2 regions of the Enterobacter cloacae complex sp. 394F7 genome follow, and region 2 is predicted to be linked to the other one. Evidence: predicted binding sites of a transcription regulator. Region 2 holds the regulator's gene; the other holds the start of a gene.

Region 1 (15,053 bases), on a different contig from region 2:
ATATGGCGCGGAGTTATCCGGCAGGCGTTTGATCCAGTTTTTGTCGATGCGGCCACGTTCGGCAATTGCGTCCACATCGTAGGCCAGCGCCAGAGTCACCACATCCGCTTCAATGCCGTTGATGACGGAGGTCGCCTGCTTACCAGAGCCGCCATGAGACTGGCGAACCACCACGTTGTCGCCCGTTTCCTGTTTCCAGTGTGCCGCAAAGGCTTTGTTGTACTGCTCGTACAGCTCACGCGTCGGGTCGTATGACACGTTCAGTAACTGAATGTCCTTAGCCAGAACGCTGGTCGATGCCAGCAATAATGTTAAACCCACGCCCCATTTATTCATCGCCCAGCTCTCATATGTAGTGTTTTGATGAATGCAGCGTGCCAGAAACGGAATTGATGATTAAAGAATAAAAAAAGATTGGCTATAACTTCGAGGAATAAAAAAGTGGATGAGTGGCCTGATGCCCTCACCCCAACCCTCTCCCACGGGAGAGGGCGCAACCATAAAAAACGGTAACCCTGGGGTTACCGTTTTGCATTTACCTTGCCGCCACCCGGCACAATACAAACACCGATCAGTACAGTTTTTTCGCGCAGTCCAGCCAGTCACCTTTGAACGGACGCTTCATGTTTTCGATGGCGTCGATGATGTCATGGTGAACCAGTTTTTCGTTCTGAATACCGACGCAACGACCGCCGTGACCCTGCAGCAGCAGTTCAATGGCGTACGCACCCATGCGGGAAGCCAGGATACGGTCGTATGGACCCGGGGAACCACCACGCTGGATGTGACCCAGAACGGTCGCGCGGGTTTCGCGTTTGGTTTCTGCTTCGATGTACTTCGCCAGCTCATCAACATCACAGATATGCTCTGTGATCGCAACGATGGCGTGTTTCTTACCTTTGGCGATACCGGCTTTGATTTCTGCAACCAGATCTTCACGGCTGAATTCCACTTCCGGAACCACGACGAACTCACAACCGCCCGCGATAGCCGCAGCCAGGGTCAGGTCACCACAGTAACGGCCCATCACTTCAACGATGGAGATACGCTGGTGAGAAGAAGAGGTGTCACGCAGACGGTCAATCGCTTCCACAACGGTACCCAGGGCGGTGAAGTAACCGATGGTGTAGTCAGTACCTTTGATGTCGTTGTCGATGGTGCCAGGCAGACCGATGCACGGGAAGCCCATTTCAGTCAGACGTTTTGCACCCATGTACGAACCATCACCACCGATAACAACCAGTGCGTCGAGGCCGCGTTTTTTCATGTTCTCGATAGCCACTTCACGCACGTGTTCGTCGCGGAATTCCGGGAAGCGCGCAGAACCGAGGAAAGTACCACCGCGGTTGATCATGTCAGATACGCTGTAACGGTCGAGCTGAACCATACGGTCTTCATACAGACCCAGATAACCATCATAGATACCAAAAACTTCCAGACCTTCCGTCAGCGCTGCACGAACAACCCCACGAATTGCCGCGTTCATGCCCGGCGCATCACCGCCGCTTGTCAACACACCGATTTTCTTAATCATGACTACCTCTGAACTTAGGAATGCAAAATTGAAATCTGTTGCCGGAAGAAACTTGTCGACCAACGAATACTGCAAATAGTATATCAACCACTTCCAGCTGAATTGATTCAGGTCAGACCAAATGGCGGTAATTTATACACAAAATGCTGGCCTGGCTCACTTTTTTACAACGAATTACGAAAGCCCAACATAACCGGGTACAACCGAGCAGGGATCCTGGTGAATAATGACGTCTGACCCAGGAAAACGCTGCAAAATCGCCTGCTCCACCTGCTCAGCAATAACGTGAGCCTGAACCAATGGCAGGTTGTCTTCCATTTCTATGTGAATCTGAATAAAGCGGGTCGGCCCTGACTGCCGCGTACGAAGATCGTGAGCACCACTGACACCCGGCCAGGAGGTCACGATAGTATAAATTTCATCGCGTTCTGCGTCGGGGAGCGCACGGTCAAGAAGCGATTGCACCGCGTCATACCCCATCCGCAAAGCGCTGTATAAAATATAGATGCCAATCCCTAACGCAAATAACGCATCGGCCCGATGCCAGCCATACCAGGCCAGACCGAGCGCAATAAGAATAGCGCCATTCATCATAACATCAGACTGATAATGAAGCATATCCGCCCGTACAGCCTGACTTTGCGTTTTTCGAACCACCCAGCGCTGGAACGTTACAAGAACAAGGGTGCATATAAGTGCAGCCACCGTCACCACCACGCCCACGCCGGGATCGTTCATGGGTGATGGCGAAACAAGATGCTGAATGCCGGTTAAAAACAGAAACAGCGCAGAGCCGGAAATAAACATACTTTGCGCCAGCGCCGCCAGCGATTCGGCTTTGCCGTGCCCGAAGGTGTGCTCTTCATCCGCCGGTTGCAGCGAGTAACGCACCACCAGCAGGTTGGTCAGCGAGGCGGCAATATCCATCAACGAGTCCACCAGCGCCGCCAGAATACTGACCGAGCCCGTGTACCACCACGCGAATATTTTGATGACCAGTAAGCTTGAGGCCACGACCGTCGCGGCAATGGCGGCCCGGCTGACCAGTCTTCCATAGGATTGATTCATAAATACTCCTGTCATGCCATGCCGCTAGTATAACGGAAGGTTACGGAGTCAAAGGATGAATAAACGGTTAACACATCAGAATGAAGGGCAAAAAAAACCCCCACATCATGTGGGGGAAGACAGGGATGGTGTCTATGGCAAGGAAAACAGGGTTTACTGGTTACTACGGGTACTGCTATTGCTACTGAAAAACGTCGTTTCTGAGCTTCGCTGCATCCGTGCAACCTTACGCAATTGGTCCATACGTTGCTGATGTTTCTGGTTCAAAACCGCTTGCTGCTCGGGCGACAACAGGTGGAACATCTGGTTGCGAACCTTCGCCATCTCTACCTGGCGGGCAACCTGCTCCTGTGCCATTTTTTCTGCCTGAGCACGTACAGCGTTTTCGTCAAAATTTTCTGCGGTGACAAGGCGATGCATTGTCTCCATTTCGCTAACATTAACAGGGGGCTGATCGTGTCGTGCCCTCTGCATCAGATCTCGCATCTGTTGACGCTGATGTTCGGTTAAACTTATGCCGTCAAACATATGGCTTTGGCTGCTGTGCTGCGCGATGCCCTCTTGTGAGGACGCGTTATCGCCGATGATAGCTACAGCGGCCTGGCTAAACGCACTGAACGCCAGCGTTGAGGCCATGACGGCAGCGGTAACTTTGCGCATCACTTGCTCCCAAAATCTTTCATGTCGCGATTCAACGAGAGACAGTCTACGATTCAGGCTGCAAACATGCGTCAGGGGGTGTAAAACAACGTAAAGTCATGGATTAGATAGCCTTGATGTCGTAATTTCTGCCTCGGAGGTATTTAAACAATGAATAAAATCCTGTTAGTTGATGATGACCGAGAGCTCACATCTCTTTTAAAGGAGTTGCTCGACATGGAAGGTTTCAACGTTCTGGTCGCCCATGATGGCGAGCAGGCGCTGAGTCTCCTTGACGACAGCATCGATCTACTTTTGCTCGACGTCATGATGCCGAAGAAAAACGGCATTGATACGCTGAAAGAGCTTCGCCAGACACACCAGACCCCCGTTATCATGCTGACCGCACGCGGCAGCGAACTAGACCGTGTACTCGGCCTTGAGCTGGGTGCGGATGACTATCTACCGAAGCCGTTCAACGACCGCGAACTGGTTGCCCGTATTCGCGCTATCCTGCGTCGTTCCCACTGGAGCGAACAGCAGCAGAATACTGACAACAGTTCACCGACGCTGGAAGTGGACTCCCTGAGCCTCAATCCGGGTCGTCAGGAAGCGAGCTTTGACGGTGAAACGCTGGAGCTGACCGGTACCGAGTTCACGCTGCTGTATCTGCTGGCGCAGCACCTCGGCCAGGTGGTATCGCGTGAACATTTAAGCCAGGAAGTGCTGGGTAAACGCCTCACGCCGTTTGACCGCGCCATCGATATGCATATCTCGAACCTGCGCCGCAAACTGCCGGAGCGTAAAGACGGTCATCCGTGGTTTAAAACCCTGCGTGGTCGCGGCTATCTGATGGTTTCCGCTTCATGATAGGAAGCTTAACCGCCCGCATCTTCGCCATCTTCTGGCTGACGCTGGCACTGGTTTTAATGCTGGTTTTGATGTTGCCAAAACTCGACTCACGCCAGATGACGGAGCTTCTCGACAGCGAGCAACGTCAGGGCGTGATGATCGAGCAGCACGTAGAAGCCGAGCTGGCAAACGATCCGCCAAACGATTTGATGTGGTGGCGCAGGCTGTTTCGCGCTATCGACAAATGGGCACCTCCCGGACAACGCCTGCTGCTGGTGACCAGCGAAGGCCGCGTGATTGGCGCGGATCGCAATGAAATGCAGATCATCCGCAACTTTATTGGCCAGGCGGATAACGCCGATCATCCGCAGAAGAAAAAATATGGTCGGGTTGAGATGGTGGGCCCTTTCTCAGTCAGGGATGGGGAAGATAACTACCAGCTTTATTTGATTCGCCCGGCGAGCAATTCCCAGTCCGATTTTATCAACCTGCTGTTTGACCGTCCGCTTCTGCTGCTGATTGTGACGATGCTGGTCAGTTCCCCGCTGCTGTTATGGCTGGCGTGGAGTCTGGCGAAACCGGCGCGTAAGCTGAAAAACGCCGCCGACGAAGTGGCGCAGGGTAACCTGCGACAGCACCCTGAGCTGGAAGCCGGACCGCAGGAGTTTCTTGCCGCCGGGGCCAGTTTTAACCAGATGATCACCGCTCTTGAACGCATGATGACCACGCAGCAGCGGCTGCTGTCGGATATCTCGCACGAACTGCGTACGCCGCTCACGCGACTCCAGCTGGGCACAGCGCTGCTGCGTCGCCGCAGCGGTGAGAGCAAAGAGCTGGAACGTATCGAAACCGAAGCCCAGCGTCTGGACAGCATGATCAACGATCTGCTGGTGATGTCGCGCAATCAGCAGAAAAACGCGCTGGTGAGCGAAACGGTGAAAGCCAATCAGCTGTGGCATGAAGTGTTAGACAACGCGGCGTTCGAAGCGGAACAGATGGGTAAATCGTTCACCGTCAACTTCCCGCCGGGGCCATGGCCGCTGTACGGTAACCCCAACACGCTGGAGAGCGCGCTGGAGAATATCGTGCGTAACGCCCTGCGCTACTCGCATACGAAGATTGAGGTGGCCTTCTCGGTGGATAAAGACGGTATCACCATCATTGTGGATGACGATGGTCCTGGCGTAAGCCCGGAAGATCGCGAGCAGATTTTCCGTCCGTTCTACCGCACCGACGAGGCGCGGGACCGTGAATCTGGCGGTACCGGGCTGGGTCTGGCGATTGTTGAAACCGCTATGCAGCAGCATCGCGGCTGGGTGAAAGCCGACGACAGTCCGTTGGGCGGGCTGCGGTTAACGCTGTGGCTGCCGTTGTATAAGCGTTCGTAGTTTCCCTCTGGCACTGTATTGTAGGCCCGGTAAGCGCAGCGCCACCGGGCAATAACAGGCGCAGAGGCAAAAATGCCGGGTGGCGGCTTCGCCTTACCCGGCCTACTCTCTACGGGGACTATTTTCCCCACAATCTCCGCGAACTACTCTCGATCTTCCCGCTATTACGCCGCTTCTGCATCGTTCTGGTCCAGCTGGTCGATAACCCCGCCGCCGACAGCAGGCGGTGATACTGCTCGTCGTCGAATGGCATATGCCAGGCAATCGCGCAGGCCTCATACACGGAGACATCGCTCAGGCGCGACGCCAGCTCAAGCGGTGCATCCGCTGATACCTGCCCCGCCAGCACCACCCGGTACAACCAGCCGGTTTTACCCGCGCTCTGCAATCGTGCGGACATGTCGTTAATGCCGAAATGGAAGTTAAGCTTGAAGCATGGCGAGCGCGGTTGCGTTACCTGAATCAGGGCATCACCCCAGCGGAAAATATCACCGATAAAGACGTTCTTCTCCGTCAGCCCTTCGGTGGAGAGATTCTCACCGAACGCGGGGGCGACGAACAGGTCCGCCTGTTCAGGGAATTCGGTTATCCAGTATTGATAATGCTCGCGCGGATAGTGGCACAACGCGCGTTCGGGACCGCCGTGGATTTTCTTCTCGGCCTGCTCGTCGCCCGCAAGCCCGAGCTCGGTTAACGTCAGCTCTCCGTCGACCTGCACTTTGGCGATGGCGCTCGGGCGGCTGCCGTCGTATTCCCTTACCTTGCCTGTAAACACATTCACCGGGTAATGCATCTCTACTCCTTCAGATACAAAAAAAGCGAGTCAACAGACTCGCTTCTCACAGGCGTCAATGCAACCTTATTTTTTCGCGGCGAAACGCGCTGCAGCTTCGTCCCAGTTCACCACATCCCAGAAGGCTTTGATGTAGTCCGGGCGACGGTTCTGGAACTTCAGGTAGTAAGCGTGTTCCCACACGTCCAGACCCAGAATTGGGAAACCAGATGCGCCAGAGATCGCTTCACCCATCAGCGGGGAGTCCTGGTTTGCGGTAGAAACGACCGCCAGTTTGTCACCTTTCAGAACCAGCCACGCCCAGCCGGAGCCGAAACGGGTTGCAGCCGCTTTTTCGAATTCCGCTTTGAAGTTATCAACAGAACCGAAGTCGCGCTCGATAGCCGCTTTCAGGTCGCCCTGCAGGGTGGTACCGGTTTTCAGGCCTTTCCAGAACAGGCTGTGGTTTGCGTGGCCGCCCGCGTTGTTACGCAGTACGGTTTTCTTGTCCGCTGGCAGCTGGTCCAGTTTGGTGATCAGCTCTTCAACAGGCAGGTTAGCGAACTCTGGCAGGCTTTCCAGCGCAGCATTCGCGTTGTTCACATAGGTCTGGTGGTGTTTAGTGTGATGGATTTCCATCGTCTGCTTGTCGAAATGCGGTTCCAGTGCGTCATAGGCATACGGCAGGGATGGCAGTGTATAACTCATAATCCTCTCCATTAGTGTCGGGCGGCACAGCTGTTAATGCCGCGTAAGCAGTTGGTTCATTATAGTTAATTAAATGATATTGAAAATGATTATCAATGCCGTAGTTTTTATAAGGTTATTTGGGTTTTGCCAAATGACAAAATTGTGAGTCTGCTCACCCGGTTAACGTGCTGATTGCCATCCAGAACCAAAGTGCGGCAACCTTCTGAAGGTTCCTGAACCGCCTAATTTTTACACTCATCAAGTCGGGGGGAAGCCACCGGCTATAAAAACGATGAGGACGTAAAAATGAATCATGCGATTACGATGGGTATCTTCTGGCATTTGATAGGCGCAGCCAGTGCAGCCTGTTTCTATGCCCCGTTCAAAAAGGTGAAAGGGTGGTCGTGGGAAACCATGTGGTCGGTTGGCGGTACCGTCTCCTGGCTGATTTTGCCCTGGACCATTAGCGCCATGCTGCTCCCGGATTTCTGGGGCTACTTCACCTCCTTCAGTGCCTCCACCCTGCTGCCGGTGTTTCTGTTCGGTGCGATGTGGGGCATCGGCAACATCAACTATGGCCTGACCATGCGCTACCTCGGGATGTCGATGGGTATCGGCATCGCAATTGGCATTACCCTGATCGTCGGCACGCTGATGACGCCCATTCTTAACGGCAATGTCGATGTGTTGCTCAACACCAAAGGCGGGCAGATGACGCTGTTGGGCGTGCTTGTCGCGGTGATCGGCGTGGGTATCGTCACCCGTGCGGGTCAGCTGAAAGAGCGCAAGATGGGCATAAAAGCCGAGGACTTTAACCTGAAGAAAGGGCTGCTGCTGGCAGTGATGTGTGGCATCTTCTCGGCGGGCATGTCGTTCGCCATGAACGCCGCAAAACCTATGCACGAAGCGGCCGCCGCGCTGGGCGTCGACCCGCTGTACGTGGCGCTGCCAAGCTACGTGGTGATCATGGGCGGCGGCGCGCTGGTAAACCTCGGCTTCTGCTTCATTCGTCTGGCAAAAGTGAAGGAACTGTCGGTAAAAGCCGATTTCTCACTGGCAAAATCCTTAATCCTCACCAATGTGCTGCTGTCGATGCTGGGTGGCCTCATGTGGTATCTGCAGTTCTTTTTCTACGCCTGGGGTCACGCCAGCATTCCACCGCAGTACGACTACATAAGCTGGATGCTGCACATGAGCTTCTACGTACTGTGTGGCGGACTGGTTGGGCTGGTACTGAAGGAGTGGAATAACGCCGGGCGTCGTCCGGTGGGCGTCCTGAGCCTGGGCTGCGTGGTGATCATCATTGCCGCTAACATTGTCGGCCTCGGCATGGCGAACTGATTACGCTGCCTTTCGACTGCGATGACGCCACTGAACCGGCGTCATCCCCACCTCGCGGTTAAACACCACCGAAAAGTAATTACTGTCCTCAAACCCGCAGCGCATCGCCACCTCACTGACCATCAGCTCCGTATGCTGCAACAGATACTGGGCGTGGCAGATGCGCAACTGGCGCAGGTAGTGGTTCACCGTCATCCCCGTCTGGGTGCGGAACTGCTGGCGCAGCGCGCGCTCGCTGCACTGCTCCTGCTCGCAGAATTTTTCCAGCACAAAACTTTTGTTCAGGCTGCCCGCAAGCCGGGCGATCAGCTTGTCCAGCAGCGCTTCCTGAACGGTCGCGGAGGGGTTATCGGTAGCGTAACGATGGCGTTTGAGGGTCATGACCAGCTGGGCGAACAGCAGTTCCGCCATCGGGTTTGCCACCGGATCGTGCTTCTGGCTCTCCTGCTCCAGCTGGGAGATCGTCTGGCGCACCTGTGCCATGCCGCTGCTGCTCAAGCGCCAGTGGGGTTCGCCTCTGGCATTGAGAAAACCGGGGATATGGGCCGCCCAGTCGACGTTCAGTTTGAGCCTGTCCGGGCAGTAGATCACGTTCTGCAACACCAGATCGTTAACCGAGGCGTAGGCGTGTTTGTCTTCGGCGCGAATGTAAAACAGATCGCCACGCGTAATGCGGTAGGGCCTGTCATTGAGGATGTGTAAGCCGTTGCCGCGCCACACCAGCACCAGCTCACAAAATTCGTGGGTATGCTCGGCAAAGACATTTTGCGGGTAGCGGTCGGCCACCGCGACGGCCTGACTCGCGGAGGCAAAAAAATCATCTTTGCGAAGAATTAACTGAGCGGCCACACCACAACCTCTACGGTGAATAACCGGACATTATTAGCCTTTTTGCGGCAATAAAACGGTGATTGCCTTCGCGTTACTGGAGTGAAGCATCCTTCCCCTGACGGATATCGCGCGGCGACCAGCTAAACTCGCGGCGAAAAAGGGTCGAAAAGTGATTACTGTCGCCGAAACCGCAGCGATAGGCGATATCCGTGACGCTTTCATCGGTGTGACGTAAAAGATGACGCGCCTTAATCAGGCGCAGGCGATTGAGGTAGCGCTGGGGCGTCAGCCCGGTGTGTTGCTTGAGCTGACGATGGAGCGTGCGTAACGACAGCGAAAAATCATCCGCCAGCGCTTCCCAGCACACGTCCTCGGCGAAATGGTCCTCCAGCCAGGCCATCAGCTGGTTCAGCCGCGCGTCGTTATTAGCCAGCCCTTCCACCAGAGAGCTGCGACGCAGCAGCACCAGCAGCTGCATAAACAGCAGCTCGCGGGTGGCAATGGCATGGGTCTCCTGCCCGTCCTCGCTCTGCTCCAGTTGATTCACCAGCTGGCGCACCTGCTGCAACGTGGACTGATTCACCCGCCAGTGAGACGGGTAGTGCCCATCCTGCTCCTGAGGCAGGAGCTTGTTCAACCCCGACAGAAACTGGAACGCGTCCGGCGAACGATAGAGCACGTTGGTCAGACACAGATTGTCGGTATGTTCATACAAATGCCTGTCGTGATCGCGCACGAAGCACACCATACCGCCGCTGATGGTGTACGGCTGGCCGTTAAAGACGTGAATGCCTGTCCCATGCTCGACAATCACAATTTCATGAAAATCATGATGATGTTCAGGAAACGCAGCCTGCGGGAGCCGTGGCTCAATCGCGACCGGAGACGTTCCCGACGGGAAAAAATCGACGCTGTGCAGTACGGTCATAACGGCCCCCACCAATGAGAAAAGTTCTCAAAATAGTAATTAAGGCCTTCCACACCCACCTTAAATTTTTGACAGCAAACGTCGCAAAAGCTGTCCATTTTTCAAGAAACAGACGGAAAAATCGGGAAATGCGGTCAACGTCACATTGCCCGAAAACCCCGCCCTGACTGGAAATTGTGAACTCCCTCACGTTCATCTTTGCTTTCTTGCCAGCGCGAGATTCGGGCTGTCAGTGACGAGAAGGTGGTCTTTTCTTCCCTTTTTTACACTCAACACCAATGACTTAAGAAGGGACCTGACCATGACTTTTCGCCATTGTGTGGCTGTCGATTTAGGCGCATCCAGCGGCCGCGTAATGCTCGCCACCTGGGACTGCGGCAAGCGCACACTTACGCTTCGCGAAATGCACCGTTTCGCCAACTGCCTGCAAAAACAGGACGGTTTTGATACCTGGGATATTGATGCCCTGGAAGCGGAGATCCGCACCGGGCTGAACAACGTCTGCAATGACGGCATACGCATCGACAGCATCGGCATTGATACCTGGGGCGTGGACTACGTTTTGCTCGACAGCCACGGCGACCGCGTCGGCCTGCCCGTCTCGTATCGCGACAGCCGCACCGACGGGCTGATGGCACAGGCCATCGCGCAGCTTGGCAAGGACAACATCTATGGCCGCAGCGGCATTCAGTTTCTGCCCTTTAACACGCTGTATCAGCTGCGCGCGCTGGTTGAGCAGCAGCCGGAGCTGGTCAAAAAGGTGGCGCATGCGCTGCTGATCCCGGACTACTTAAGCTACCGGCTGACCGGCAACATGAACTGGGAATACACCAACGCCACCACCACGCAGCTGGTCAACATCAACACCGACAGCTGGGATGAAACCCTGCTGGCCTGGACCGGCGCTTCGCCTTCCTGGTTCGGCACGCCGACCCATCCGGGTAACGTAATCGGTTACTGGATTTGCCCGCAGGGGAATGAAATCCCGGTGGTCGCCGTCGCCAGTCACGACACCGCCAGCGCGGTGATTGCATCTCCGTTGGCCGGTAAAAACGCGGCCTATCTCTCTTCCGGCACCTGGTCGCTGATGGGCTTTGAGAGCAAAACGCCGTACACCAGCGACGCCGCGATGGCAGCAAACATCACTAACGAAGGCGGTGCCGAAGGCCGCTACCGCGTGCTGAAGAACATCATGGGGCTCTGGCTGCTCCAGAGGATGCTGAAAGAGCAGCACATTGCCGACCTGCCTGCGCTTATCGCAGAGACCGAAAAGCTGAAGGCCTGTACGTTCCTGATCAACCCGAACGACGACCGCTTTATTAACCCGGTGCATATGAGCGCCGAAATCCAGGCCGCCTGTTTCGAAGCCGGTCAGCCGGTGCCTTCCCGTCCTGCCGAGCTGGCGCGCTGCATTTTTGACAGCCTGGCCCTGCTCTACGCGGATGTTCTGAGCGAGCTGGCGAGCCTTCGCGGCAAACCGTTCAGCCAGCTGCATATCGTGGGCGGCGGCTGCCAGAACCATCTGCTGAACCAGCTCTGCGCCGATGCCTGCGGCATCACCGTGGTGGCGGGTCCGGTGGAGGCCTCAACGCTCGGCAACATCGGTATTCAACTGATGACTCTGGACGAACTTTCAGACGTCGACGAATTCCGTTCGGTGGTCACCGCGAATACCCGCCTGACCACCTTCACCCCTAATCCCTGCCATGAAATTGCCCGCTACCGGGCGCAGTTTCAGCAAAAACGACTGACTAAGGAGCTTTGCGCATGACCACTCAACTTGAACAAGCCTGGGACCTGGCTAAACAGCGTTTCGCCGCCGTCGGCGTGGATGTCGACGCGGCGCTGCGCCAGCTCGACCGTCTGCCTGTCTCCATGCACTGCTGGCAGGGCGATGACGTCGCCGGCTTCGAGAACCCGGGCGGTTCTCTGACGGGTGGCATTCAGGCGACGGGTAACTACCCGGGCAAAGCGCGCAACGCCACCGAACTGCGTGCGGATCTGGAACTGGCGCTGAGCCTGATCCCGGGGCCAAAACGCCTGAACCTGCACGCGATCTATCTGGAGTCCGACGAGCCGGTGGCGCGTAACGCAATCAAACCGGAGCACTTTAAAAACTGGGTGGAATGGGCCAAAGCCAACAAACTGGGTCTGGATTTTAACCCGTCCTGCTTCTCGCACCCGCTGAGTGCGGACGGGTTTACCCTTGCGCATGCCAACGACGACATCCGTCAGTTCTGGATCGACCACGTTAAAGCCTGCCGGCGCGTCTCGGCCTGGTTTGGCGAGCAGCTTGGCACGCCGTCGGTGATGAACATCTGGATCCCGGACGGCATGAAAGACATCACCGTCGACCGTCTCGCCCCGCGTCAGCGCCTGCTGGCCGCGCTGGATGAGGCCATCAGCGAAAAACTCAACCCGGCGCACCACATCGACGCGGTGGAGAGCAAGCTGTTCGGCATTGGCGCGGAGAGCTACACCGTCGGCTCGAACGAGTTCTACATGGGTTACGCCACCAGCCGCCAGACCGCGTTGTGCCTGGACGCCGGTCACTTCCACCCCACAGAAGTGATCTCCGACAAAATCTCCGCCGCCATGCTCTTCGTGCCGCGCCTGCTGCTGCACGTCAGCCGTCCGGTGCGCTGGGACAGCGACCACGTGGTGCTGCTGGATGACGAAACCCAGGCGATTGCCAGCGAAATCATCCGTCATGACCTGTTTGACCGCGTGCACATTGGCCTCGACTTCTTCGATGCCTCTATCAACCGCATCGCGGCATGGGTGATCGGCACCCGCAATATGAAAAAAGCCCTGCTGCGCGCGCTGCTGGAGCCAACCGCAGCGCTGAAACAGCTGGAAGCAAACGGTGACTACACCGCGCGCCTGGCGCTACTGGAAGAGCAGAAATCCCTGCCGTGGCAGGCCGTGTGGGAGATGTACTGCCAGCGTAACGACACGCCGGCAGGCAGCCAGTGGCTGGAAAACGTGCGGGCGTATGAGAAAGACGTATTGAGTCAGCGCGGGTAACTGCCCCCTCCCCCCTGCCCTCTCCCCAAAGGGGAGAGGGAGCAAACCATCCCCTCTCCCCTTTGGGGAGAGGGTTAGGGTGAGGGATTCAACCTCACCGCGATAACTGGAAAAGAAAACTATGCAGACCATCACCACCTCCTGGTTCGTCCAGGGCATGATCAAAGCCACCTCCGATGCCTGGCTGAAGGGCTGGGACGAGCGTAACGGCGGCAACCTGACGCTGCGCCTGGACGACGCAGATATCGAACCCTACACCGCCGATTTCCACCAGAAGCCGCGCTATATTGCCCTGAGCCAGCCCATGCCGCTGCTCGCCAATACGCCGTTTATCGTCACCGGTTCCGGCAAGTTCTTTCGCAACGTCCAGCTCGATCCAGAGGCCAACCTTGGCGTGGTGAAAGTGGACAGCGACGGCGCGGGCTACCACATCCTGTGGGGCCTGACCGATGAGGCGGTACCCACATCTGAACTGCCGGCGCACTTCCTCTCCCACTGCGAGCGCATCAGGGCGACTGACGGCAAAGACCGCGTGATCATGCACTGCCACGCCACCAACCTGATCGCCCTGACCTACGTGCTGGAAAACAGCTCTGACTTCATCACCCGCAAGCTGTGGGAAGGCAGCACCGAGTGTCTGGTGGTCTTCCCGGACGGGGTCGGCATTCTGCCGTGGATGGTACCGGGCACCGACGAAATCGGCCAGGCGACCGCCAGAGATATGCAAAAACATTCGCTGGTGCTGTGGCCGTTCCACGGCGTCTTCGGCAGCGGCCCTACGCTTGATGAAACCTTCGGCCTGATCGACACCGCCGAGAAATCCGCTGAAGTGCTGGTAAAGGTTTATTCCATGGGCGGTATGAAGCAAACCATTACCCGCGAAGAACTTATTGCGCTCGGCAAGCGCTTCGGCGTAACCCCGCTCCGTTCAGCGCTGGAAATATATGCATAAACCCTCGCTGACCGGACGGTCCGGGCGATAGTTAAGGAGAATTATCATGAGCTTTATGTTGGCACTGCCAAAAATCAGCCTGCACGGCGCGGGCGCTATTGGCGACATGGTCAGGCTGGTGGCGAACAAACGGTGGGGCAAAGCGCTGATTGTCACTGACGGCCAGCTGGTGAAGCTGGGCCTGCTGGACAGTCTGTTTACCGCGCTGGATGCGCACCAGATGTCATATCAGCTGTTTGACGCGGTCTTTCCCAACCCGACGGAGGCGCTGGTGCAAAAAGGCTATGCAGCATACCGGGACGCGGAATGTGATTATCTTATCGCCTTTGGTGGCGGCAGCCCGATTGATACCGCCAAAGCGATTAAAATCCTCACCGCCAATCCGGGTCCGTCCACCGATTATTCCGGCGTCGGCAAGGTGAAAAACCCGGGCGTGCCGCTGGTGGCGATCAACACCACCGCAGGCACGGCGGCGGAGATGACCAGCAACGCGGTGATTATTGACTCCGCGCGTCAGGTGAAAGAGGTGATCATCGACCCGAACATCATTCCGGATATCGCCGTGGATGATGCCAGCGTGATGCTGGATATTCCTGCGTCCGTCACTGCCGCAACGGGAATGGATGCGTTAACGCACGCCATTGAAGCCTACGTGTCCGTTGGCGCGCACCCGCTGACCGATGCCAACGCGCTGGAAGCAATTCGCCTGATTAACCTCTGGCTGCCCAAAGCGGTCGACGACGGTCATAACCTGGAAGCACGCGAGCAGATGGCGTTTGGTCAGTATCTGGCGGGCATGGCGTTTAACAGTGCTGGCCTCGGCCTCGTGCATGCCCTGGCGCACCAGCCGGGCGCGACGCACAATCTGCCGCACGGCGTGTGTAACGCCATCCTGCTGCCGATCGTTGAAAACTTTAACCGCCCGAACGCCGTAGCACGGTTTGCTCGCGTGGCGCAGGCGATGGGCGTCGACACGCGCGGCATGAGCGACGAAGCGGCCAGTCTGTCAGCGATTCAGGCGATTCGCGACC
Region 2 (15,053 bases):
CAGCCGTCGTTATGCGTGAGCATCTGGATGAAGAAGGGGTTATCCAGTTTCTGCTGAAATCGTTCGTTGACGGCCAGTGGCGGTTCAACGTGCCGGTGCTGTGGGAGCAGTACGATAACATCGTCGGTTGGGAAACCGTTCCGGCATGGCCGCACCCTACCCTCTTCATTCGTGGCGGCAATTCGCCCTACGTTACCGACGCCTGTCGCGATACCCTGCTGGCGCAATTCCCGCAGGCACGCGCTCATGTCATAGCTGGCGCCGGACATTGGGTTCATGCGGAAAAACCAGATGCCGTCTTACGCGCCATTCGCCGCTATCTGACTGATACGGCAAATTGATTAAAAAGAGAGCGACTGGAAGGCTGCGGGCTTCCAGTCGTTGGCGTGCCGTTTTTGGTGATGTATGATGGCGCGCTTATCGCCCAGGCATTAGCAGGGCGGCGTGTTTCCCCCGAAGTCTCAGAATCATGGCCAAAGAACAAACGGACCGTACGACACTAGATCTGTTCGCGAATGAGCGTCGACCGGGACGACCAAAAACGAATCCGCTTTCGCGCGACGAACAGCTGCGTATTAATAAACGCAACCAGCTTAAACGCGATAAAAATCGTGGGCTTAAGCGTGTCGAACTGAAGCTCAACGCCGACGCTGTCGATGCGCTAAACGAACTGGCTGACGCGCGTAATATCAGCCGCAGCGAGCTGATCGAAGAGATGTTACTCACCCAACTCGAGACCATGCGCAGTAAGGCATAAGTCCGAAAAATCCCTTTATTACCCTTTTCATGTAGCACAGAGTGCAGTCCTGCGCGATAGCTGTTTCCGCAGGGTTGCCTGTTCTGCTATTATTGCCTTTATCCGTGGACAAATTGCGCCACCATACCATTAAGTATCAAGAGGTTATTTTACTCATGGCAATTATCGGCATTTTCTTCGGCAGTGATACCGGCAATACCGAAAATATCGCAAAAAACATTCAGAAACAGCTCGGTAAAGACGTTGCCGATGTGCACGACATCGCCAAGAGCAGCAAAGAAGATCTCGAAGGCTATGACATCCTGCTGCTGGGTATTCCGACCTGGTATTACGGTGAAGCCCAGTGTGACTGGGATGATTTCTTCCCAACGCTGGAAGAGGTGGATTTCAACGGCAAGCTGGTTGCCCTGTTTGGCTGCGGCGACCAGGAAGATTATGCAGAGTACTTCTGTGATGCGCTGGGCACCATCCGCGACATTATTGAGCCAAACGGTGCCGTTATTGTAGGTCACTGGCCTACCGCTGGTTACCACTTCGAAGCGTCTAAAGGTCTGGCAGACGACGATCACTTCGTGGGTCTGGCGATTGACGAAGATCGTCAGCCAGAACTGACCGCCGAGCGCGTTGAAAAATGGGTTAAGCAGATCCGTGAAGAGCTGCACCTGGACGATATTCTTAACGCCTGATGATTCTTGCGGCGCAACGGTGGTTGCGCCCATAAACCAGGTCAAACCGATTAAATTAATTGCTACAATCTTTTAACTTTTTCGCCCAGACCTGTACAATGACCCCCTGATAAAACGTGGCTTTCACAATGCAAGTTTGTTGGTGATACCACGTTTTTATAAGCATACTTTACCTGAGACTTGCAGTTTTCATTTAGCCATGGCAGTTCTATAATGAGACGCATTATCCCGGGTGCAATTTCTGTCACTTCCTACAGAAGTGAATCGTTTAGCAACAGGACAGATTCCGCATGACTGACAACAATACCGCATTAAAGAAGGCTGGCCTGAAAGTTACGCTTCCTCGGTTAAAAATCCTTGAAGTGCTTCAGGGTCCAGACAATCACCATGTCAGTGCGGAAGACCTTTATAAGCGTCTTATCGACATGGGCGAAGAGATTGGGCTGGCAACCGTCTATCGTGTGCTGAACCAGTTTGATGACGCGGGCATTGTCACCCGTCATAATTTCGAAGGCGGTAAATCTGTATTCGAACTGACTCAACAGCATCACCACGATCACCTGATCTGCCTGGATTGCGGCAAGGTCATTGAATTCAGCGATGATTCCATTGAATCTCGCCAGCGTGAAATCGCCGCACGTCACGGTATCCGCCTGACGAACCACAGCCTGTACCTGTATGGTCACTGCGCTGAAGGCGATTGCCGCGAAGACGATCACGCGCACGACGCGAAATAAACACGTTTCATACTCTGAGCCAGCCGCAAGGTTGGCTTTTTTTTTGCCTGCGGTCTGGCAAAAAAAAGCCCGGCAGCGCAGCGCTACCGGGCATGATAACAGCGGGTTAAAGGCTGTTGTTGCTGCGAATCTCTTTCCAGATCTGATCGCAACGCTTCGCGACTTCCTGATCGTTACCGGTTTTACGCGCCTGGATACAGGCCTGGTAATCCATTACGCGAATATTCTCCTGGGTTGCGAACTGTTCATGCGCTTTCTCTTTTTTCAGCACATTCAGCACGCTCTGACAGGCTTCGATCTTCTCCGGCGAACCTTCCGCCGTATTGATACACGCGCTGTAGGCTTCTTTCAGACGGGAGTCCTCTTTCGGGGCCTGATTCTGCGCACAAGCCACCAGTCCCGATGCCAGCAACGCGACGATTACAATCTTTTTCATATGTAGTCTCCGGTCCGGCGGGAATTACCCCGCCGGACGAGTCATCAGAAGATGGTGAACGGTGCGATAACCATGAATTTCACGTCGCGTTCATCCTGGAAGATGTTGCCGTAACCGCCGGCGTAGCTCGGGATATCGGAGTGGTTGTCGTATTGTGTAAAGTGCAGTTTGAACATAGTACCTTTGGCGCGACCATCCTGCAGGGTGTAGATCGCATCCAGGCTGTAAGCGGATTCTTTGAGACGATAGTTTGGATCGTAGTATGCGTCTGGCGTTGCCATATCAGCAGGCTTCGCATCCCATGCGTAGGCGTAAGATGCCCCCACCGCCCAGCCTGGCAGGTTCCAGTTTTTCAGATCATACATTGCGCCGAAGAAGACTGCTTTTTCGCCATCGGCATTGAAGTCGGAACGGTTATCCCACCAGATATCCAGACGACCGTTTGAAGATGCATAGGTTGGGGTCATACGCTGCAGGAAGTAGCCCTGCTGCCCTTCCGCTTTAACCCACGTTCCTTCAAGACGCAAATCTACCTGACCGACTTTGTAGCCGAAGGTCAGCGCCTGCAACCACGCCGTGCCGTCATAAATATCATTCACGCCACCATCACTGACTTTATCTCGCGTACCGTAGAACTGGTAGCTGGTACTCAGCGGGCTACCCGCGATGTCAAATTTATAACTGGCCTTAGCAAAATACTGATCGATATAACCTTCCGCCTGACCAAATGCCGCTTCAAGCACTAAATCATTTTTAAAGTCGTACTTCGCGCCCAGCGAGTGAAGATAATCCACTTTGGTCTTTTTATCGTTCTGGTAGAACTTGTCCATTTCGATATGCCATGGCGCTTTATACTCGTTGGTCCACATATACGAGAAGCTCAACGCACCTGCGTCACCGTAATCAAAATTGGCGCCCGCTTCTGCCCCCTGATAGGTACCTGGCATAAAGCTCCAGTGCGGTGCTAACAGGGTTTGACCGGTTGGCTGAATATAACCACCGCGCGCCCATACCGGGCCGTATTTAAATTTCGCGGCAGCTTTATACAGGCTGATACCGCTTTTATCTCCGGACCAGTCTTCTTTATACGCTTTATTACTGGAGGAGAAGGCTATTTCGTTCGGGTGGCCGCTGTCACCATTTTCCGCCATTTCAATTGCCGTGAAGGCGGCAATATCCAGACCGAACATATCGGCAGCGTAACCAGACTGGAAATCCAGATTGGCGTTCCAGGTAGAGTGAGAAAGGTTCGTTTTATATTTATCTTCCGTGACATCTTTACGGTCACGTTCACGCTGCCAGTAATAAATACCGCCCGTGAGGGTTGAATCATCGATGAAGCCTGCTGCTTTAGCGTCTGGCGTCACCACCAGGCCTGACATTGCTGTCACACCGGCAATAGCCAGCGCCAGCGCACTACGTTTGCCACTGAACGTACGCATAGATTATTCCTCTTTGACGAATTAAAACGCCTAAAACGGCGAAAAATATAAAAGACCTGATGGTCAGGGGTAGTCGGAAATACCCTCGAATAACTACCGTCTTTAGGTTATTTTTCGCGACGCGAATTATCAATGCTTTTCGGTGGCTAAAACTCAGGATTATGACGAAGAGCACATAATTGGTAGTGCTTTGTAACATTTAACGGGATGCCAGTACTGGCGGGGGAAAAGGCCGATTTTCAATAAGTAACGCGTTAAATGATATTCTTTTTACGGTGCGTCAGACTTTTGAAAGGGGATAAACTTTTTTTAAAAAAAATAAGTAGCACCACATTGACCTGTTATTTTTATAAACGCTATTTGGCTACTGCTTTAAAGGCATGATCACTCTATAAAAAAACGCCGCATTACGCGGCGTTTGTTTCTCATTGACCAGCGCGGCGTTATTATTCGCCGATCTTCGTCCAGGTATCACGCAGACCAACCGTACGGTTAAATACCGGTTTTTCAGCGGTGCTGTGACGGCTGTCCAGGCAGAAGTAACCTTCACGTTCAAACTGGAAGGCTTTACCCGCCTCAGCCGCTTTCAGGGATGGCTCAGCGTAACCCTGTTTAATGACCAGCGATTCCGGGTTGATGGTCGCCAGGAAGTCTTCAGCTGCGCCTGGGTTAGGCACGCTGAACAGACGATCGTACAGACGAATCTCTACCGGCAGCGCGTGTGATGCACTGACCCAGTGGATCACGCCTTTCACCTTACGACCGTCCGCCGGATCTTTGCTCAGGGTCTCGGCATCGTATGTGCAGAAGATCGTGGTGATGTTGCCTTCCGCATCTTTTTCTACGCGCTCAGCCTTGATCACATAGGCGTTACGCAGACGCACCTCTTTACCGAGCACCAGTCGCTTGTACTGTTTGTTCGCTTCTTCGCGGAAGTCAGCACGATCGATCCAGATTTCACCACTGAACGGTACGTCACGACTGCCCATCTCCGGTTTGTTCGGATGGTTAGGCATCGAGACCATTTCGCTCGCACCCTGCGGATAGTTTTCGATAACCAGTTTTACCGGGTCGATAACGGCCATCGCGCGCGGCGCGTTTTCGTTCAGATCTTCACGAATGCAGGATTCCAGAGACGCCATCTCAATGGTGTTATCCTGCTTGGTCACGCCAATGCGTTTGCAGAACTCACGGATTGACGCCGCGGTGTAGCCACGACGGCGCAGACCGGAGATGGTCGGCATACGTGGGTCGTCCCAGCCTTCAACGTGCTTATCGGTCACCAGCAGGTTCAGCTTACGCTTGGACATCACGGTGTATTCCAGATTCAGACGAGAGAACTCGTACTGACGCGGATGCACCGGAATTGTGATGTTATCCAGCACCCAGTCGTACAGACGACGGTTGTCCTGGAATTCCAGCGTACACAGCGAGTGGGTGATGCCTTCCAGCGCATCGCTGATGCAGTGGGTGAAGTCGTACATCGGGTAGATGCACCACTTGTTACCGGTCTGGTGATGTTCAGCGAATTTAATGCGGTAAAGCACCGGGTCGCGCATCACGATAAACGGTGATGCCATATCGATTTTGGCACGCAGGCACGCTTTACCTTCCTCGAAACCACCAGCACGCATTTTTTCAAACAGCGCCAGGTTCTCTTCCACGCTGCGATCGCGGAACGGGCTGTTTTTACCCGGTGCCGTCAGCGTGCCGCGGTATTCACGGATTTCATCCGCAGAGAGCTCGTCAACATAGGCCAGACCTTTATTGATCAGCTCAACGGCATAGGCATACAGCTGATCGAAATAGTCAGAGGAGTAGCAGATATCGCCAGACCAGTTGAAGCCCAGCCATTGCACGTCGTTCTTAATGGACTCAACGTATTCGATGTCTTCTTTTACTGGGTTGGTGTCATCGAAACGCAGGTTGCACTGCCCCTGGTAATCCTGTGCGATACCAAAGTTCAGGCAGATCGATTTGGCGTGACCAATGTGCAGGTAGCCATTTGGCTCCGGCGGGAAACGCGTATGCACTGTGGTGTGCTTACCACTGGCCAGATCTTCATCGATGATCTGACGAATAAAGTTACTCGGGCGGGCTTCTGCCTCACTCATCGTGGATTCCTCAAAGCGTAAACAACGTATAACGGCATATGATCTTATAAGCCGGACGTAGTGACAACCCTTAAAACGTCCCGGAAGAAAATAATGGGGGCATTTGCTGCAAAAAAAAGCGGCGGAGGATCTCCCCCGCCGCTTAAGGCATGACTCTACTCAGGAGCGATTACTTGCCTTTAATCTCATACAGTGGCGTTTGCCCCGCAACCACCTTACCTTTCGCCTGAAGCACCAGGCCGCTGAAGTCGTCGGTGTTGCTGCATACCACCGGGCTTATCATCGAACGGGCATTGGCGTTCAGGAAGTCCAGATCCATTTCCAGAATCGGCTGACCTGCAACCACTTCTGCGCCCTCTTCCACCAGGCGAGTAAAGCCCTGGCCGTTCAGCGCAACGGTATCAATACCCATATGAACCACGATCTCCGCGCCTTTTTCGGTTTCGAGGCAGAACGCGTGGTTGGTGTTAAAGATTTTCACGATGGTGCCCGCCGCAGGAGACACAACGGTTTTCTCCGTTGGTTTCACCGCAACACCGTCACCGACCGCTTTGCTGGCAAACGCTTCGTCAGGTACCTGCTCAAGCGCGACCACCTCACCCGTAACCGGTGAAACCAGCGCGGCGATAGTAGCGGCGTTTGGTACAGCCTGCGGTTTAGCAACCGGAGCATCAGCCACAGGCGCGCTATCCGTTGAGGCAGCAGCAACCGGTCCACGGGCAACCACTTTTTTCATTTCATCGCCGATAGATTCGGCTTTCGCACCCACAATAACCTGGATGGTTTGTTTGTTCAGTTTCACCACACCAGACGCGCCCAGGCGTTTGCACATGGCATCGCTTACGCGCGCAGAGTCGCCAACGGTCAGACGCAGACGGGTAATACAGGCATCAATGGCTTTCAGGTTGTCGGTACCGCCTACCGCGGCGATATAGCTGGTTGCCAGCTGGGTCAACCCTTCTTCGGTATTGCTGTTTGCTTCACTGGTTACGACGTCATCTTTTGTATCTTCGCGGCCCGGCGTTTTCAGGTTAAACATACGAATAACCGCGCTGAACAGGAGGAAGTAGACAACGAAGAACACCAGGCCCATCACAACCAGCATCCAGACGTTTTTGCTGGCTGCCGGCAGGTTGTACATCAACACGTAGTCGATCGCACCGGCTGAGAAGGAGAAGCCCGCGTGAATGCCCAGCAGGGTGGCCACAAACAGGCTGATACCGGTAAGCACCGCGTGCATGAGGTACAGCAGCGGAGCCAGGAACATGAACAGGAATTCCAGTGGCTCAGTAACACCGGTCAGGAACGCCGTTACCGCAACAGAGAGCAGCATGCCGCCAACCATTGGGCGACGCGCTTTTGGCGCGGCCAGATACATTGCCAGTGCAGCGCCCGGCAGACCAAACATCATGATTGGGAAGAAACCGGACATGAACATGCCCGCAGTGCCGTCACCCGCGTAGAAGCGGTTGATATCACCGTGGAATACGGTACCTGCCGCGTTGGTGAACTCACCAATCTGGAACCATGCGATGGTATTCAGAACCTGATGCAGGCCGGTTGGGATCAGCAGACGGTTGATGAAACCGAAGATACCTGCCCCCATTGCGCCCGCAGACACGATCCACTCACCGCCTGCATGAATGGCATGCTGTACCGGTGGCCAGACATAACCAAAGATAGCGGCCAGAATCAGACAGAAAAAGCCTGTCGCAATCGGGACAAAGCGTTTTCCGCCAAAGAAACTCAGGAAATCTGGCAGTTTGATACCCGCCCAACGGTTGTACACTGCACCGCCGACCAGACCGGTAATAATACCCGCCAGAACACCCATGTTGATTTCAGGGTTGATGGTTACCATCGCTTTGGTCAGGATGAAATAACCGACTGCCCCTGCCAGCGCCGCGGCACCCGCGCTGTCTTTAGACCAGCTGGACGCCACGCCGATGGCGAAAATCAGCGCCAGGTTGTCAAATATCGCACCACCCGCTTGCGCGATAAACGGCACGTTAAGAAGATCGGGTTGCCCGAATCGCAACAGCAGTGCTGCAACCGGTAGCACGGCGATAGGGAGCTGCAAAGCCCTACCGAGGCGCTGGAAAAAACCTAAAATATTCATCCTATTCCCCCTACGAGACCCTTGTTAAGGCTCGTGCATTAACTATGTTTTTTATTGTGTCACGAACTAGAAATACAGTTGATGATTCACTGGCATTGTGAGTGTGTGAAAAATTAATTCGTATCGCAAATTAAAAGCGTACTTTTTGTGATTTTTGTCACCAAATATCGTTTATCACCCTCCCTTTCACTGGCTAACATCGAAAACTTATTTTATCATTCGAAAAATCAAGACGGATTGATCCGGCCTGAAAGGTTCCAGGTTACGCTTAAGTATCAGGTCCCGATACCCATCCGCCCACTCTTCTACTTAAACTCTTGAGGTGAACAATGAGACTGATTCCCCTGGCAACTGCTGAACAAGTCGGTAAATGGGCCGCTCGCCATATCGTTAACCGTATCAACGCCTTCAAACCAACCGCCGATCGTCCTTTCGTCCTTGGCCTCCCTACCGGCGGCACACCGCTGACCGCATATAAAGCACTGGTAGAGATGCACAAAGCAGGCCAGGTTAGCTTCAAACACGTTGTCACCTTCAACATGGATGAATATGTCGGCTTACCGAAGGATCACCCGGAAAGCTACCATAGCTTCATGCACCGTAATTTCTTTGATCACGTTGATATTCCAGCTGAAAACATTAACCTGCTGAATGGAAACGCGCCTGATATTGACGCAGAATGCCGTCAGTATGAAGAAAAAATCCGTTCTTACGGTAAAATCCACCTGTTTATGGGCGGTGTGGGTAACGATGGTCATATCGCGTTTAACGAACCCGCGTCGTCACTGGCGTCCCGTACCCGTATTAAAACGCTGACCCATGACACGCGCGTGGCAAACTCCCGCTTCTTTGATGGCGATGTGAACCAGGTTCCTAAATATGCCCTGACCGTCGGCGTCGGCACGCTGCTGGATGCCGAAGAAGTGATGATTCTGGTCCTGGGCAGCGTGAAGGCGCAGGCGCTCCAGGCTGCCGTTGAAGGCAACGTAAACCACATGTGGACCATCAGCTGCCTGCAGCTGCATCCAAAATCCGTCATCGTCTGTGACGAACCGTCCACGATGGAACTGAAGGTGAAGACGCTTAAATACTTCAACGAGTTAGAAGCTGAGAACATCAAAGGTCTGTAATTGAATAACCGCCTCTTCATGAAGAGGCGGCCGCTTTTTTTAACCGGGGGTCGTTATGTACGCTTTAACCCACGGTCGGATTTATACCGGCCATGAAATTCTGGATGACCATGCGATTGTTATCGCCAATGGCCTGATTGAACGTGTTTGTCCGCTGGCAGAGCTGCCGCCGGAGATTGAACAGCGCTCACTCAATGGAGCAGTAATCTCCCCCGGTTTCATCGACGTACAGCTGAACGGCTGCGGCGGTGTGCAGTTTAACGACACCGCAGACGCCGTCACCGTCGAAACGCTGGAAATCATGCAGAAAGCGAACGAGAAATCGGGCTGCACCAGCTATCTCCCAACCCTCATCACCAGCAGCGATGAGCTGATGAAACAGGGTATCCGCGTTATGCGTGAATACCTGGCGAAACACCCAAATCAGGCTCTGGGTCTGCACCTTGAAGGGCCATGGCTGAATATGGTGAAGAAAGGGACGCATAATCCGGATTACGTGCGTAAGCCTGATGCCGAACTGGTCGACTATATGTGTGCCAATGCGGATGTGATCACCAAAGTGACGCTGGCACCTGAAATGACCGGTACTGACGTGATCAGCAAACTGGCCGCCGCCGGGATTGTCGTGTCAGCGGGCCATTCAAACGCCACGCTGAAAGAGGCAAAAGCCGGTTTCCGTGCGGGTATTACCTTTGCGACACACCTGTATAACGCCATGCCGTATATCACGGGTCGTGAACCGGGGCTGGTCGGGGCGATTCTGGATGAGCCAGACGTTTACTGCGGCATCATCGCGGACGGTTTACACGTCGATTACACCAACATTCGCAACGCCAAGCGGCTGAAAGGTGACAAGCTTTGCCTGGTGACGGATGCCACCGCACCGGCAGGTGCAAATATTGAGCAGTTCATTTTTGCCGGTAAAACAATATACTACCGCAACGGACTGTGTGTGGATGAAAACGGTACGTTGAGCGGCTCCTCCCTGACCATGATTGAAGGCGTGCGTAACCTGGTCGAGCATTGCGGCATTGCGCTTGAAGAAGTGCTGCGCATGGCAACCCTTTATCCTGCGCGTGCCATCGGCGTGGATAAACAGCTCGGCAGAATTGCACCAGGCATGGTTGCAAACCTGACGGCATTCACACACGATTATAAAATTATTAAGACCATCGTTAATGGTAACGAGGTCGTCACTGAGTAAGTAAAAGTATGACACCAGGCGGACAAGCTCAAATCGGTAATGTCGATCTCGTTAAACAGCTTAACAGCGCGGCGGTATATCGCCTGATTGACCAACACGGGCCAATCTCACGTATTCAGATAGCCGAACAAAGCCAGCTTGCTCCCGCCAGCGTGACAAAAATTACACGTCAGCTTATTGAGCGCGGCCTGATCAAAGAAGTCGATCAGCAGGCCTCCACCGGGGGCCGCCGCGCAATTTCCATCATCACCGAAACCCGCAATTTTCAGGCCATTGGCGTTCGTCTTGGTCGCCATGACACCACCCTGACGCTTTACGATCTGAGCAGTAAAGCCATTGCCGAAGAGCACTACCCTCTTCCGGAGCGCACCCAGGAGACACTGGAGCACGCGCTGCTCAATACCATCGCGCACTTTATCGAAAGCTGTCAGCGCAAGATCCGCGAGCTCATCGCCATTTCGGTGATCCTGCCCGGGCTGGTTGATCCGGAAAGCGGTGTCATTCGTTATATGCCACATATCCCGGTCGAGAACTGGGCGCTGGTGGAGGCGCTGGAAAAGCGCTTTAAAGTGACCTGCTTTGTGGGTCACGACATCCGCTCGCTGGCGCTGGCCGAGCACTACTTTGGTGCGAGTCAGGACTGTGAAGACTCTATTCTGGTGCGTGTTCACCGCGGTACCGGGGCGGGCATTATCTCCAACGGACGTATCTTTATTGGTCGTAACGGCAACGTGGGCGAGATTGGTCATATCCAGGTGGAACCGCTTGGCGAGCGCTGCCACTGTGGTAATTTTGGCTGTCTTGAAACGGTTGCCGCCAACGCGGCCATTGAGCATCGCGTCCGTCATCTGCTGGAACAAGGCTACCAGAGCCGCGTGACGCTGGATGATTGTAAAATCGGCGCCATCTGCAAAGCCGCCAATAAAGGCGATGCGCTGGCCTGCGAAGTGATCGAACAGGTCGGGCGCCACCTCGGCAAAACCATTGCCATTGCCATCAACCTCTTTAATCCACAAAAAGTGGTGATTGCAGGCGAAATCGTCGAGGCGGAAAAAGTGTTACTGCCCGCGATTGAAGGCTGCATTAACACCCAGGCGTTGAAAGCGTTTCGTCAGAATTTACCGGTCGTGCGTTCGACGCTGGATCACCGCTCTGCGATTGGCGCGTTTGCGCTGGTCAAACGCGCCATGCTCAACGGGATCCTGTTGCAGCATTTGCTGGAAAGCTAATCGGGACTTATAGTAACGCCTTCTTTTTTTGATGTCGGATTGTTCATGACCATTAAGAATGTAATTTGTGATATTGACGGCGTGCTGATGCACGACAACGTCGCCGTGCCAGGTGCTGCGGAGTTTCTACACCGCATCATCGACAAAGGAATGCCGCTGGTTCTTCTCACGAACTACCCTTCCCAAACCGGTCAGGATCTGGCGAACCGTTTTGCTACGGCGGGCATCAACGTACCGGACAGCGTGTTTTATACCTCCGCAATGGCGACAGCAGATTTTTTGAAGCGTCAGGAAGGGAAAAAAGCCTACGTGGTCGGTGAAGGTGCGCTGATCCACGAGCTGTATAAAGCAGGCTTTACCATTACCGATGTGAACCCGGACTTTGTGATCGTCGGCGAAACGCGCTCGTTTAACTGGGAGATGATGCATAAGGCCGCCTACTTTGTCGCCAGCGGCGCGCGCTTTATCGCCACCAACCCGGATACGCACGGCCGTGGTTTCTATCCGGCCTGCGGCGCACTGTGCGCCGGTATCGAAAAAATCTCCGGTCGTAAGCCGTTTGTGGTCGGTAAACCTAGCCCGTGGATCATTCGTGCCGCGCTGAACACGATGCAGGCCCACTCTGAAGAGACGGTGATTGTCGGTGATAACCTGCGCACCGATATCCTGGCCGGTTTCCAGGCGGGTCTGGAGACCATTCTGGTGCTCTCCGGTGTCTCTCAACTTGATGACATTGATTCGATGCCGTTCCGGCCGAGCTGGATCTACCCCTCCGTCGACGAAATTGACATTATCTGATTCAGAACCACGCCTCAGGGCGTGGTTTTTCATTTATAGCCCCGCCCAATAAAATCATATCTAACAAAAACGCCAGTTCATTGCATAATCATCAATAAAACTGTTCATGGCATACTCTTTTTTCAACATTCCGCAATCACCATTGCACTATTTTCGTTTAACCCGGTAAAACCCTTGCGCGCTCTTCTCCTTTGCGGCATTTTCATAAGCAAGCAACATTACAAAGCAACAGGGTTAACGGAGAAGGTTATGTGTTCAATTTTTGGCGTACTGGATATTAAAACTGACGCGGGCGAACTGCGTAAAAAAGCACTCGAGCTGTCCCGCCTGATGCGCCATCGCGGCCCGGACTGGTCCGGTATTTACGCCAGTGACAAAGCAATTCTGGCTCATGAACGTCTGTCGATTGTAGACGTCAACGCCGGTGCACAGCCGCTGTATAACGAGAAAAAAACACACGCGCTGGCTGTAAACGGTGAAATCTATAACCATCAGGCGCTGCGTGCCGAGTATGGCGATCGCTACGCCTTCCAGACCGGCTCTGACTGTGAAGTCATTCTGGCGCTGTATCAGGAGAAAGGCCCTGAGTTCCTGGACGACCTGCAGGGTATGTTTGCATTCGCCCTGTACGACAGCGAAAAAGACGCTTATCTGATCGGCCGCGACCACATTGGTATCATTCCGCTGTATATGGGCCATGATGAACACGGCAACTTCTATGTTGCGTCTGAAATGAAAGCGCTGGTGCCGGTATGCCGCACCATTAAAGAGTTCCCGGCAGGTAGTTACCTGTGGAGCAAAGATGGTGAAATCCGTCAGTACTACCAGCGCGACTGGTTTGACTATGATGCGGTAAAAGACAACGTGACTGACAAAGCCGAGCTGCGTCAGGCGCTGGAAGATTCCGTTAAAAGCCACCTGATGTCAGACGTGCCTTACGGTGTGCTGCTCTCCGGCGGCCTGGACTCCTCCGTTATTTCAGCCATTACTAAGAAATTTGCGGCGCGTCGTGTTGAAGATCAGGAGCGTTCAGAAGCCTGGTGGCCGCAGCTGCACTCCTTTGCCGTAGGGCTGGAAGGTGCACCGGATCTGAAAGCCGCGCAGGACGTGGCGAACCACCTCGGCACCGTGCACCATGAAATTCATTTCACCGTGCAGGAAGGTCTGGATGCGATCCGCGACGTGATCTATCACATTGAAACCTATGATGTGACGACCATTCGTGCATCCACCCCTATGTACCTGATGTCCCGTAAGATTAAAGCAATGGGCATCAAGATGGTATTGTCAGGTGAAGGTTCTGATGAAGTGTTTGGCGGCTACCTGTACTTCCATAAGGCGCCGAACGCGAAAGAGTTGCATGAAGAGACCGTACGTAAACTGCAGGCGCTGCACATGTTTGACTGCGCACGTGCTAACAAAGCGATGTCCGCATGGGGTGTTGAAGCGCGCGTTCCGTTCCTGGATAAAAAATTCCTCGACGTGGCCATGCGCATTAACCCGCAGGACAAAATGTGCGGCAACGGTAAAATGGAAAAACATATCCTGCGTGAATGTTTTGAATCCTACCTGCCGGCGAGCGTGGCATGGCGTCAGAAAGAGCAGTTCTCGGATGGCGTTGGCTACAGCTGGATCGACACCCTGAAAGAGGTGGCGGCGAAACAGGTTTCAGACCAACAACTGGAAACAGCAAGCTTCCGCTTCCCGTACAACACGCCAGGCTCTAAAGAAGCGTATCTGTACCGTGAGATCTTCGAAGAGCTGTTCCCGGTACCGAGTGCTGCTGAGTGTGTGCCAGGCGGTCCATCAGTGGCCTGCTCTTCAGCGAAAGCCATTGAATGGGATGAATCTTTCAAAGCGATGAACGATCCATCAGGACGTGCAGTAGGCGTTCACCAGTCTGCCTATAAATAAACACGTATTTGAACATCAGGCCCTGCGGGGCCTGTTTTTATTTGCCTTACATTTCACCGTCTAAAATCGATTAATAACCAATAATTGCCGAATATTCGGCCACGCTGTTCGCAACCTAACCAAACAGTCACATTCCGGCCATTTTCGTTGAAAAAGGTGTTGACGCTGCAAGGGTCTATACGCATAATGCGCCCCGCAACGCCGATAAGGTAACGCGAAAAAAAGATGGCTACGTAGCTCAGTTGGTTAGAGCACATCACTCATAATGATGGGGTCACAGGTTCGAATCCCGTCGTAGCCACCATCTTTTTTGCGGGAGTGGCGAAATTGGTAGACGCACCAGATTTAGGTTCTGGCGCCGCAAGGTGTGCGAGTTCAAGTCTCGCCTCCCGCACCATTCCCAGGTAAGCGTTGCACGGATGGGGTATCGCCAAGCGGTAAGGCACCGGTTTTTGATACCGGCATTCCCTGGTTCGAATCCAGGTAC

The links. Region 2 encodes Fur, which represses iron uptake genes when iron is present. Its sites were predicted from a motif close to ATAATAATGAGAACNACTATCAA; they were not measured.
Region 1: the regulator Fur is predicted to act here: its motif matches at 7,035-7,057, upstream of sodA (superoxide dismutase [Mn]).

What each region holds. Positions count from the first base shown of each region.
Region 1 is NZ_JBXWCS010000015.1:52,958-68,010, forward strand. Features, by position in the region: gene AC2FAK_RS19550 (sulfate ABC transporter substrate-binding protein) at 1-336, opposite strand, end outside; gene pfkA (6-phosphofructokinase) at 572-1,534, opposite strand; gene fieF (CDF family cation-efflux transporter FieF) at 1,709-2,602, opposite strand; gene cpxP (cell-envelope stress modulator CpxP) at 2,756-3,262, opposite strand; gene cpxR (envelope stress response regulator transcription factor CpxR) at 3,413-4,111, shown strand; gene cpxA (envelope stress sensor histidine kinase CpxA) at 4,108-5,481, shown strand; gene yiiM (6-hydroxyaminopurine reductase) at 5,600-6,274, opposite strand; gene sodA (superoxide dismutase [Mn]) at 6,341-6,961, opposite strand; gene rhaT (L-rhamnose/proton symporter RhaT) at 7,250-8,284, shown strand; gene rhaR (HTH-type transcriptional activator RhaR) at 8,285-9,133, opposite strand; gene rhaS (HTH-type transcriptional activator RhaS) at 9,207-10,043, opposite strand; gene rhaB (rhamnulokinase) at 10,345-11,814, shown strand; gene rhaA (L-rhamnose isomerase) at 11,811-13,070, shown strand; gene rhaD (rhamnulose-1-phosphate aldolase) at 13,192-14,022, shown strand; gene fucO (lactaldehyde reductase) at 14,069-15,053, shown strand, end outside.
Region 2 is NZ_JBXWCS010000009.1:102,374-117,426, reverse strand. Features, by position in the region: gene ybfF (esterase) at 1-341, shown strand, start outside; gene ybfE (LexA regulated protein) at 470-757, shown strand; gene fldA (flavodoxin FldA) at 913-1,443, shown strand; gene fur (ferric iron uptake transcriptional regulator) at 1,734-2,180, shown strand; gene chiQ (ChiQ/YbfN family lipoprotein) at 2,287-2,616, opposite strand; gene chiP (chitoporin ChiP) at 2,661-4,058, opposite strand; gene glnS (glutamine--tRNA ligase) at 4,505-6,172, opposite strand; gene nagE (PTS N-acetyl glucosamine transporter subunit IIABC) at 6,342-8,291, opposite strand; gene nagB (glucosamine-6-phosphate deaminase) at 8,621-9,421, shown strand; gene nagA (N-acetylglucosamine-6-phosphate deacetylase) at 9,477-10,625, shown strand; gene nagC (DNA-binding transcriptional regulator NagC) at 10,634-11,854, shown strand; gene nagD (ribonucleotide monophosphatase NagD) at 11,900-12,652, shown strand; gene asnB (asparagine synthase B) at 12,902-14,566, shown strand; tRNA gene AC2FAK_RS14635 (tRNA-Met) at 14,794-14,870, shown strand; tRNA gene AC2FAK_RS14630 (tRNA-Leu) at 14,879-14,963, shown strand; tRNA gene AC2FAK_RS14625 (tRNA-Gln) at 14,987-15,053, shown strand, end outside.